3 regions of the Streptomyces sp. NPDC019396 genome follow, and region 2 is predicted to be linked to each of the others. Evidence: riboswitches for the same ligand, from Rfam matches in the RefSeq annotation. Region 2 holds a riboswitch; each other region holds the start of a gene.
What was found. Region 2 has a riboswitch for cobalamin ahead of metE (5-methyltetrahydropteroyltriglutamate--homocysteine S-methyltransferase). Riboswitches for the same ligand answer to the same signal wherever they lie in the genome.
Positions count from the first base shown of each region.

Region 1: it holds a riboswitch for cobalamin, as region 2 does, so the genes downstream of both, cobN (cobaltochelatase subunit CobN) here and metE (5-methyltetrahydropteroyltriglutamate--homocysteine S-methyltransferase) in region 2, are expected to answer to the same signal.
Region 3: it holds a riboswitch for cobalamin, as region 2 does, so the genes downstream of both, ABZ532_RS02915 (ribonucleoside-diphosphate reductase subunit alpha) here and metE (5-methyltetrahydropteroyltriglutamate--homocysteine S-methyltransferase) in region 2, are expected to answer to the same signal.

Region 1 is NZ_JBEYBS010000014.1:106,944-110,143, reverse strand. Features, by position in the region: gene ABZ532_RS18250 (cobalamin biosynthesis protein CobG) at 1-1,280, opposite strand, end outside; cobalamin riboswitch at 1,339-1,487, shown strand; gene cobN (cobaltochelatase subunit CobN) at 1,524-3,200, shown strand, end outside.
Region 2 is NZ_JBEYBS010000027.1:47,723-50,922, reverse strand. Features, by position in the region: gene ABZ532_RS26430 (hypothetical protein) at 1-404, opposite strand, end outside; partial or broken gene ABZ532_RS26425 (ECF transporter S component) at 536-661, shown strand; cobalamin riboswitch at 916-1,064, shown strand; gene metE (5-methyltetrahydropteroyltriglutamate--homocysteine S-methyltransferase) at 1,265-3,200, shown strand, end outside.
Region 3 is NZ_JBEYBS010000002.1:193,579-196,778, forward strand. Features, by position in the region: gene ABZ532_RS02915 (ribonucleoside-diphosphate reductase subunit alpha) at 1-1,997, opposite strand, end outside; cobalamin riboswitch at 2,127-2,323, opposite strand; gene ABZ532_RS02920 (GNAT family N-acetyltransferase) at 2,395-2,898, opposite strand; gene mctP (monocarboxylate uptake permease MctP) at 3,000-3,200, opposite strand, start outside.

The DNA.
Region 1 (3,200 bases), on a different contig from region 2:
CCGGCGACGGTGCCGGCGAGTCGGTCGCGGGACGGTACGGGTACGCAGCGGCCGCGGACGCGCACCCGGTACGCGCCGTCCGAGGTGGCCACCACGTCCACGTGGTCTCCCTGCGGATGGCCGCAGCGCCTTTCGCAACCGGACCAGTACACCGGGAGGCCGGGGCCGTCGACCGGCGTGGCGTCGGCGCGTACGTCGGCGAGGGACTTGGCGCACCCGGGCCGCCCGGTGCATGCCCCGACGCCGAACCAGGGCGAGTCGATCCCGGTGACGAACCCGGCCCGTCCGAGCGCGTCCAGCCGCGCCCGCGCCGCGCCGTCGTCCGCGAACCCGGGCACGACGATCCCGCGCCACGGTGTGAGCCGGATCTCGTCGGCGGGGGCGGGCAGCAGCGCGCGTGCCTGGGCGGCGGTGAGGCGGCCGAGCGGCGCGACGGCGGACACCGCCCGGCCGCGCGGGCCCGCCACGATCCCGGGCAGTGGCCCCGCGGGCCCGGACCGCTCTGTTCCGTCGGAGCCGGCGCCGGGCGGCGGTGGCAGCGGCACCGCCGCCACTCCCGCTCTCTCCAGTCCGGCGCCCACCGCGATGTGCTGCCCGTCCGGGAGCTCCCTTACGCGCCAGGCGCCCGTATCCGCTTCGGCCGCCGCCGCCAGGAACGCTTCCGCCGCTGCGAGCGCGGCGCGCGGCGCGTCGACGGCTCGGGCGACACGGAAGGCGAGGCGGCGGCCCATCCGCAGCACCGCCGTGCCGTCCCGCTCTGCGAGCAACGTCACATCCGCGCCGAGCCCCGCGACATCGCCCCTCCCGTCGTCCAGGGCGAACAGGAAGCGTCCGGAAAGACCCGACGGGCCGGCCGCCCACTGCGCACCGCACAGCAGTCCGTCCAGCTCACGGGCCCACAACTGCACGTCAGCGCAGCCGAGCTCGTCCAGTCCGGCGAGCGGCGAGGCCACCACGTTGCGTACCCGCTCATGGGTGTCGGACGGCAGCAGCGCGGTATCCCGCAGCAGTGCCGCGAGCGGCGCCCCGCAGGCGTCCCCGAGGCCGCGCAGCTCCACATTGCCCCGGGAGGTGATGCTGAGCGATCCGTCCCCCAGCTCATCGGCCGCCGTGGCCAGTGCATCGAGTTGATTTCCCGTCAGAAACCCACCAGGGAGCCGGAGTCGGGCCAGTCGTCCGTCGTCCGCCGCATGCAGCCGCAGCGCCCCCGGGCAGGCGTCGCCCCGGTCCCGTATACGAGGTTCGCCCGGGTCTGCGGGGCTTGTGGGTGTGGGCGGCATGGCGGCGAGCATACCCACGTCCTTCCAGGTGGCCGCCGTGCGATCCCGGGCCAGCATCTACTATTCAGGCGGCATGGGGTCCCAGGGCCCCGGGGAGGAAGCCCGGTGGAAATCCGGCGCGGTCCCGCCACTGTGAGCCAGGCCCGGGAAACACCAGCAACAACCGAGGCCCGGCGAGTCAGGAACTCCCGCCGACCACGACCACCCGGGGCGCGGAAACCCCGAGGAAGGCCTGCGCACGCGATGACGCACGCGAAGACCACGCCCGCGACAATCCTGCTGCTGTCGACCTCCGACACCGACCTGCTCAGCGCCCGCGCTTCCGGTGGCCCGGTCGCGTACCGCTTCGCGAACCCCTCCCGGCTCCCGGTCGGTGACCTCCCGGGTCTCCTGGAAGGCACCGACCTGGTCGTCGTACGGCTGCTCGGCGGCATCCGCGCCTGGCAGGAGGGTCTTGACGTGCTGCTGGCGCAGGACCGGCCCGTCGTCGTCCTCAGCGGTGAACAGGCCCCCGACGCCCAGCTGATGGAGGCGTCCACCGTCCCGATCGGCATCGCGGCCGAGGCCCACGCCTACCTCGCCCACGGCGGCCCGGACAACCTGGAGCAGCTCGCCCGCTTCCTGTCCGACACGGTGCTGCTCACGGGACACGGCTTCGAGTCCCCGGCGACCGCGCCCACCTGGGGTCCCCTGGAGCGGACGAAGCGCACGGACGACGGCCCGACCGTCGCCGTGCTCTACTACCGCGCCCACCACATGAGCGGCAACACCGCCTTCGTCGGCACCCTCTGCGATGCCATCGAGGCGGCGGGCGGCCAGGCCCTGCCCCTGTACGTCGCCTCGCTGCGCGCCCCCGAGCCCGAGCTGCTCGACCGGCTGCGCGGCGCCGAGGCCATCGTCACCACCGTCCTCGCCGCGGGCGGCACCAAGCCCGCCGAGGCCCAGGCCGGGGGAGACGACGGGGCCTGGGACGCGGGCGCGCTCGCCTCGCTCGACGTACCGGTGCTCCAGGCACTGTGCCTGACCGGTTCGCGCAGCACCTGGGAGGAGAACGACGAGGGCCTCTCCCCGCTGGACGCCGCCAGCCAGGTCGCCGTCCCCGAGTTCGACGGTCGCCTCATCACCGTCCCGTTCTCCTTCAAGGAGATCGACGAGGACGGACTGCCCGCCTATGTCGCCGACCCCGAGCGCGCCGCCCGCGTCGCCGGGATCGCCGTACGCCACGCCCGGCTGCGCCACATCCCCAACGCGGACAAGCGCCTCGCGCTCGTGCTCTCCGCCTACCCGACGAAGCACTCCCGCATCGGCAACGCGGTCGGCCTCGACACCCCCGCCTCCGCCGTCGCCCTGCTGCGCCGACTCGCCGCCGAGGGCTACGACTTCGGCGCGGAGGAGATCCCGGGCCTCGCGTCCGGCGACGGCGACGAGCTGATCCGCGCGCTGATCGAGGCCGGCGGCCACGACCAGGACTGGCTCACCGAGGAGCAGCTCGCCCGCAACCCGGTCCGTATCCCCGCCGCCGACTACAAGCGCTGGTACGCCACCCTGCCCGCCGAACTGCGCGAGCAGGTCGAGCGGCACTGGGGCCCGGCGCCCGGCGAGATGTTCCTGGACCGCAGCCGCAACCCCGAGGGCGACATCGTGCTCGCCGCCCTGCGCCGCGGAAACCTGCTGATCGTCATCCAGCCCCCGCGCGGCTTCGGCGAGAACCCGATCGCGATCTACCACGACCCCGATCTGCCGCCCTCGCACCACTATCTGGCCGCCTATCGCTGGATCGCGGCCCGCCACGACGACGGAGGCTTCGGCGCCGACGCGATGATCCACCTCGGCAAGCACGGCAACCTGGAGTGGCTGCCCGGCAAGAACGCGGGTCTGTCCGCGGCCTGCGCCCCCGACGCCGCACTCGGCGATCTGCCG
Region 2 (3,200 bases):
CCGAGCGACCACGAGTCGCCGGCCAGCACGTCCGAGAAGCCCGAGTGGCCCATGTCGCTGGGGCCGGGACCCATGTCGGCGGAGGCCATGTGGTGCCCGGGGTGCTCTGGATACGCGGAGTGATCAATGTGTTCCGTGTGCTCAGGGTTCAGCGACTGCACGAGCGTGAACCCCGAGTGCAGCGCCGCCTGTGCGGCGACCACCACGGCCACCACAACCCCGCGCCCCCGCTCCCTGCCCGCCAGGCACCAGCCCAGCCCACCGGTCGCGCCGAACCCCCCGGCCAGCGTCCACCACGGGACGGACTCCCCTGACATCATGACGTGGCCGAGGGCGGCGAGCACCACGCATACGGCCGCGAACACCGCGGCCCGTAGCGTGCGTGAACACCACCCAGCAGTCATGGCGTCTCATCCTCGCATCCCGGGTCGGCGTCCCGGCAGACCGCCTTGCCGCGCGCACCTGTGTCGGCTCCCCACCGCCGCGACCGGTCCACACTTCCGACGGTCAAGGAATCCGGCGCTGGTGATGGAGGATCAGCGGTGGCGTCGGCCCCTGGACGTCGAGCCCGATGTTCGGCTGCGCTTTCGTCGGCACGCTCGCAGGGCCGCTCCCCAGAGCCAGCGGTCGCCGTGAGGTGCTGATGCTCGCGGTCCACGGCCGCTGTCCGCTGCCAGGTCACCCCGCAAGCCCGCCCGGCGGTTGAGGGCGGACACTGCCGTCGCCGCTGCGGCGTGCGGCACCACGCGAATCCAGCCGCCCCGCTGTGCCGCGACCCCTCACAACCCGGAGGGCTCCTCGGCGCGGGCTGAGGGGCCCGGCCGGATTCCGGACAGTGTTCGCCCGCAGCCGCGTGCCGCCCCGTAGGGTGGCCGGTGCAGCTGGTTCGCCCCGCCCTCCAGGCGGGAGGCGTCGTAAGAGGGAACCCGGTGGGAATCCGGGACTGCCCCGCAGCGGTGAGCGGGAACGACCGCCGTCATACGCACTGGACCCGCCAGGGTTCGGGAAGCGACGGCCAGTAGGTGTCCTCCCCCATGAGGACGTGCCCGCGAGTCCGAAGACCTGCCCGCTGCCCGCGCGCGAACAGCTCGCACGCGGACATCCCGGTGACCTCGTGGGTGGGTCGGCGCACATATCGGACGGCCGGACACCCGCGCGGCACCGCGCGCGGCACCGCGCGCGGACCCGCACCCGTCCGGTCCTTCGCCCTTCGCACCCGCCCGCGTTCCGTTCCGGGATCCCAGGGAACCATCTCGCGAAGGAGATTTCCGTGACCACCGAATCCGCGGCAGCACGGGCCACCGTGCACGGCTACCCGCGCCAGGGACAGCAGCGCGAACTCAAGAAGGCGATCGAGGGCTACTGGAAGGGCCGTGTCACCCCGGACGCCCTCAACGCCACGGCAGGGGATCTGCGCAGGACGCACTGGCGCCAGCTGGCCGATGCCGGTGTCCATGAGGTCCCGACCGGGGACTTCTCGTACTACGACCACGTGCTCGACACCACCGTCATGGTCGGCGCGATCCCCGGACGCCACCGCGCGGCCGTCGCCGCCGACGCCCTGGACGGCTACTTCGCCATGGCCCGCGGCACCCAGGAGGTGGCGCCGCTGGAGATGACCAAGTGGTTCGACACCAACTACCACTACCTGGTGCCGGAGCTCGGACCTGACACCGTGTTCGCCGCCGACTCGACCAAGCAGGTCACGGAGCTGAAGGAGGCGCTGGCGCTCGGGCTTTCCGCCCGTCCGGTGCTCGTCGGTCCCGTCACCTACCTGCTGCTCGCCAAGCCCGCGCCCGGCGTCACCGCGGGATTCGACCCGCTCACGCTGCTCGACCGGCTGCTGCCCGTGTACGCTGAGGTGCTCGCCGACCTGCGGGCGGCGGGTGCCGAGTGGGTGCAGCTCGACGAGCCCGCCCTCGTCCAGGACCGAACGCCCGCCGAGCTGGGCGCCGCCGAGCGCGCCTGCCGCGGGCTCGGTGTGCTCACCGACCGGCCGAAGCTGCTCGTCGCCGGCTACTTCGACCGACTCGGCGACGCCCTGCCGGTGCTGGCCAAGGCCCCGATCGAGGGCCTCGCCATCGACTTCACGGAGACCGCCGCCGCCAACCTCGACGCCCTCGCGGCCGTCGGCGGGCTGCCGGGCAAGCGGCTGGTCGCCGGGGTCGTCAACGGCCGCAACGTCTGGGTCAACGACCTGGAGAAGTCCCTGGCCACCCTCGGCACCCTGCTGGGGCTGGCGGACCGGGTCGACGTGTCCACGTCGTGCTCCCTGCTGCATGTGCCGCTCGACGCGGCCGCAGAACACGACATCGAACCCCAGATCCTGCGCTGGCTGTCCTTCGCACGGCAGAAGACCGCCGAAGTCGTCACACTCGCCCGGGGCCTGACCCACGGCACCGAGGCGATCGCCCCCAGCCTCGCCGCCAACCGGGCCGACCTGGCGTCCCGAGCCGCCTCCCCGCTCACTCACGACGCCGCCGTCCGGGCCCGTACCAGCACCGTCACGGACTCCGACGCCCGCCGCTCCAAGCCCTACGCCGAGCGGACCACCGCGCAACAAGCCCGCCTCGCACTGCCGTTGCTCCCCACCACCACCGTCGGTTCCTTCCCCCAGACGACCGAACTGCGCACCGCGCGCGCCGATCTGAGGGCGGCCAGGATCGACACGGCCGGATACGAGGAGCGCGTCAGGAACGAGATCCGGGAGGTGGTCGCCTTCCAGGAGAAGACCGGACTCGATGTGCTGGTGCACGGCGAGGCCGAACGCAACGACATGGTCCAGTACTTCGCCGAGCAGCTCACCGGCTGTCTGGTCACACAGCACGGCTGGGTCCAGTCCTACGGAACCCGGTACGTGCGCCCGCCGATCCTCGCCGGTGACATCTCACGCCCCGAACCGATGACGGTGCGCTGGACCACGTACGCCCAGTCACTCACCTCACGCCCGGTCAAGGGCATGCTCACCGGTCCGGTGACCATGCTCGCCTGGTCCTTCGTACGCGACGACCAGCCCCTCCCCGACACCGCCCGCCAGATGGCCCTCGCCCTGCGCGACGAGGTCGCCGACCTGGAAGCCGCGGGCACCTCCGTGATCCAGGTGGACGAGCCCGCCCTGCGGGAAACCCTGCCGCTACGCGCTGCCGATCGCGCCGCATACCTGGAGTGGGCAACGGAGGCCTTCCGGCTCACTACGAGCG
Region 3 (3,200 bases), on a different contig from region 2:
CTGGACTCGCGCAGCGCCTCGCGGGTCTGCGCGTCCCAAACGCCCAGCTGCTTCAGCTCGTCCACCAGGTACGAGTTGACCTGGAGGAACTCGCCCGACAGAGTCTCGCGCTTGAACAGGTTGGAGACCTGCGGCTCGATGCACTCGTAGACACCCGCGATCGACGCGATGGTCGCGGTCGGGGCGATGGCGAGCAGCAGCGAGTTGCGCATCCCGGTGGTGCTGACCCGCTCGCGCAGCGCGGCCCAGCGCTCGGGCCAGTTGAGCTCGACCCCGTAGTGGTCCGGGTGCAGCACCCCGCGCGCCGTGCGGGTCTGCTCCCAGGCGGGCAGCGGGCCGCTGCGCTCGGCGAGGTCGCAGGACGCCTCGTACGCCGCCAGCATGATCCGCTCGGCGATCCGGGTCGACAGGGCCTTCGCCTCGGCGGAGTCGAAGGGCATCCGCAGCTTGAAGAAGACGTCCTGGAGGCCCATCGCGCCCAGTCCCACCGGGCGCCACTTCGCGTTGGAGCGGCCGGCCTGCTCGGTCGGGTAGAAGTTGATGTCCACGACCCGGTCGAGGAAGGTCACGGCCGTACGGACGGTCTCGTCCAGACGCTCCCAGTCGATGGACCCCTCGGGGGTGACGAACGCGCCCAGGTTGACCGAGCCGAGGTTGCAGACGGCCGTCTCGCCGTCGTTCGTGACCTCGATGATCTCGGTGCAGAGGTTCGAGGAGTGGACGACGGTGCCGGGCTCCGCGGTCTGGTTCGCCGTGCGGTTCGAGGCGTCCTTGAACGTCATCCAGCCGTTGCCGGTCTGGGCGAGCGTCCGCATCATCCGGCCGTACAGGTCGCGGGCGGGGATCGTCTTGCGGGCGAGCCCCGCCTCCTCCGCCTTGCGGTAGGCGGCCTCGAACTCGGCGCCCCACAGGTCGACCAGCCCGGGTACGTCCACCGGAGAGAACAGCGACCACTCGGCGTCGGCGTTCACCCGGCGCATGAACTCGTCCGGGATCCAGTGCGCCAGGTTGAGGTTGTGCGTGCGCCGCGCTTCCTCACCCGTGTTGTCGCGCAGCTCCAGGAACTCCTCGATGTCCGCGTGCCAGGTCTCCAGGTAGACGCAGGCCGCACCCTTGCGACGGCCCCCCTGGTTGACGGCGGCGACCGAGGAGTCCAGGGTGCGCAGGAACGGCACGATGCCGTTGGAGTGTCCGTTGGTGCCGCGGATCAGTGAACCGCGGGAGCGGATGCGGGAGTACGAAAGACCGATACCGCCCGCGTGCTTCGACAGCCGCGCCACCTGGTGGTAGCGGTCGTAGATCGAGTCCAGCTCGTCCAGCGGCGAGTCCAGCAGGTAGCAGGACGACATCTGGGGGTGCCGGGTGCCGGAGTTGAAGAGGGTCGGCGACGACGGCAGATAGTCCAGACGGCTCATCAGCCCGTACAGCGCGGCGACTTCGTCCACGGCGCGCGCGGACCCGTCCTCGGCGAGACCGCAGGCGACCCTCAGCATGAACTGCTGCGGGGTCTCGACCACCTTGCGGGTGATCGGGTGGCGCAGCAGATAGCGGCTGTAGAGGGTGCGGAGTCCGAAGTAGCCGAAGCGGTCGTCGGCGGCCGGGTCGATGAGAGCGTCGAGACGGGCGGCATGCTCCTGGACGAAAGCGGACGTACGGTCCGCGATCAGCCCCTCGAGATGACCGACGGCGACGGAGGAAGAGAAGCCGGTGGCCCCCTGCGAGGCCGCCTCACCGGCGATGGTGATGCTGAGCAGCCGGGCCGCGAGCCGGGAGTACGCCGGGTCCTCGGAGATCAGCCCGGCGGCCGCCTCCGTGGCCAGCTCCCGCAGTTCGGCTTCGTCCGAACCGGCGTGGCGTCCCCGGAGCGCGGCGGCGGCGACCCTGCCGGGGTCGGTGTCGGGGAGGTCCGCGGTGAGGTCGGTCAGGATCCGCAGCAGCGCGGTTCCTGGCCCATCGGCGAGCTGCGTTGAAGCAGGATCTGGGGGCGCGATGGTCACGGGGTGCTCTCCCTCGCTCGGCTCGGGGCCGGCGGGGAGGTGGCGTGCGGGCGTGTGTCTGGGCAGCACAACGCGCCGCGTCCACCAGCCTGATCCGCGAGGCCCGGACGTCTCGGAACCCGGGCCGGATGGACCGGGTGCGTTGCCGACAGGTCCTCGGACTCGTGGGTGTGCGCTCACTCGCCTGCACGCACGCACGGGTACGCCTCGCGGGCATGCCTCATGGGTACGCGAAAGGAACGAATACAGACCGACTCACCGTTGCGGGACAGTTCCGGATTTCCACCGGATTCCCCTGCTGCGGCAACGGAGTCGAGCATACATGTAGGGGGGTGGCGTTGCCGCGCCCCCCACATGTTGTGTCGCGCTGGTGCGACTCACCCCGGTGTGTCGGTTCTCAGAGCTCAAGGGCGTACGTCAGCAGGGGCTCCAGTTCCGCGAACGGCGACCAGTCACGTCCGGGGGTGCGTACGAAGCCCAGGCGCTCGTAGATGCGGTGCGCGGCGTGCATCTGCTGATCCGTCGACAACACCAGCCGGCGGCATCCTTCGATGGCTCTGGCCCGCTCGACGCAGGCCATGACGAGCGCCTCCCCGACGCCCCGCTTCCGGGCTTCGGTGGCGACGACCAGCATCCGGAACTCGGCCTCGTCGTCGCCCGCGATATTGGCGTAGGGCCTCGCTCCAGGGGTGAACGCCACCCCGCCGAGCAGCCGTCCGGAGCCGTCGACGGCGACGAGCACTTCCGACTGCGCCGCCCTTTCCGCCGTGTCCCGCAGCACCGGGAGATAGGGGTCCTCTTCCCCGAAGGCCAGCAGTCCGTCGTCCAGATAGGTCCGTGCGGTGAGTTCCCCGAGAGCGTCGTACTCCTGAGGCTCCACCAGTCTGATGATCGCGTCCATCCGGGCAGTGTGCCGCACACGACGGGGTGGAGCGCACTGGACAAGCGGCGTCTGGCCGCCACTCCTCCCGAGGGGGCGGCGGCCAGACGCCGTCAGACGGGTCAGTGGGTCGCGGCGGTCAGCTTGGGGGCTTCCGTCTCGACGCCCGGGTCACCCGAGTCAGCGGTGTAGTCCCCGGGGGAGGTCTCGTCCACCCCGTCGGGGGCCTTGGCGGCGCGCAGGACGAAGGTGAGGAGAACCGTGACCAGTACGTTCAGCACGAACGCCGTCAGGCCGATATAGCCGATCTCGCCGATGCCCGG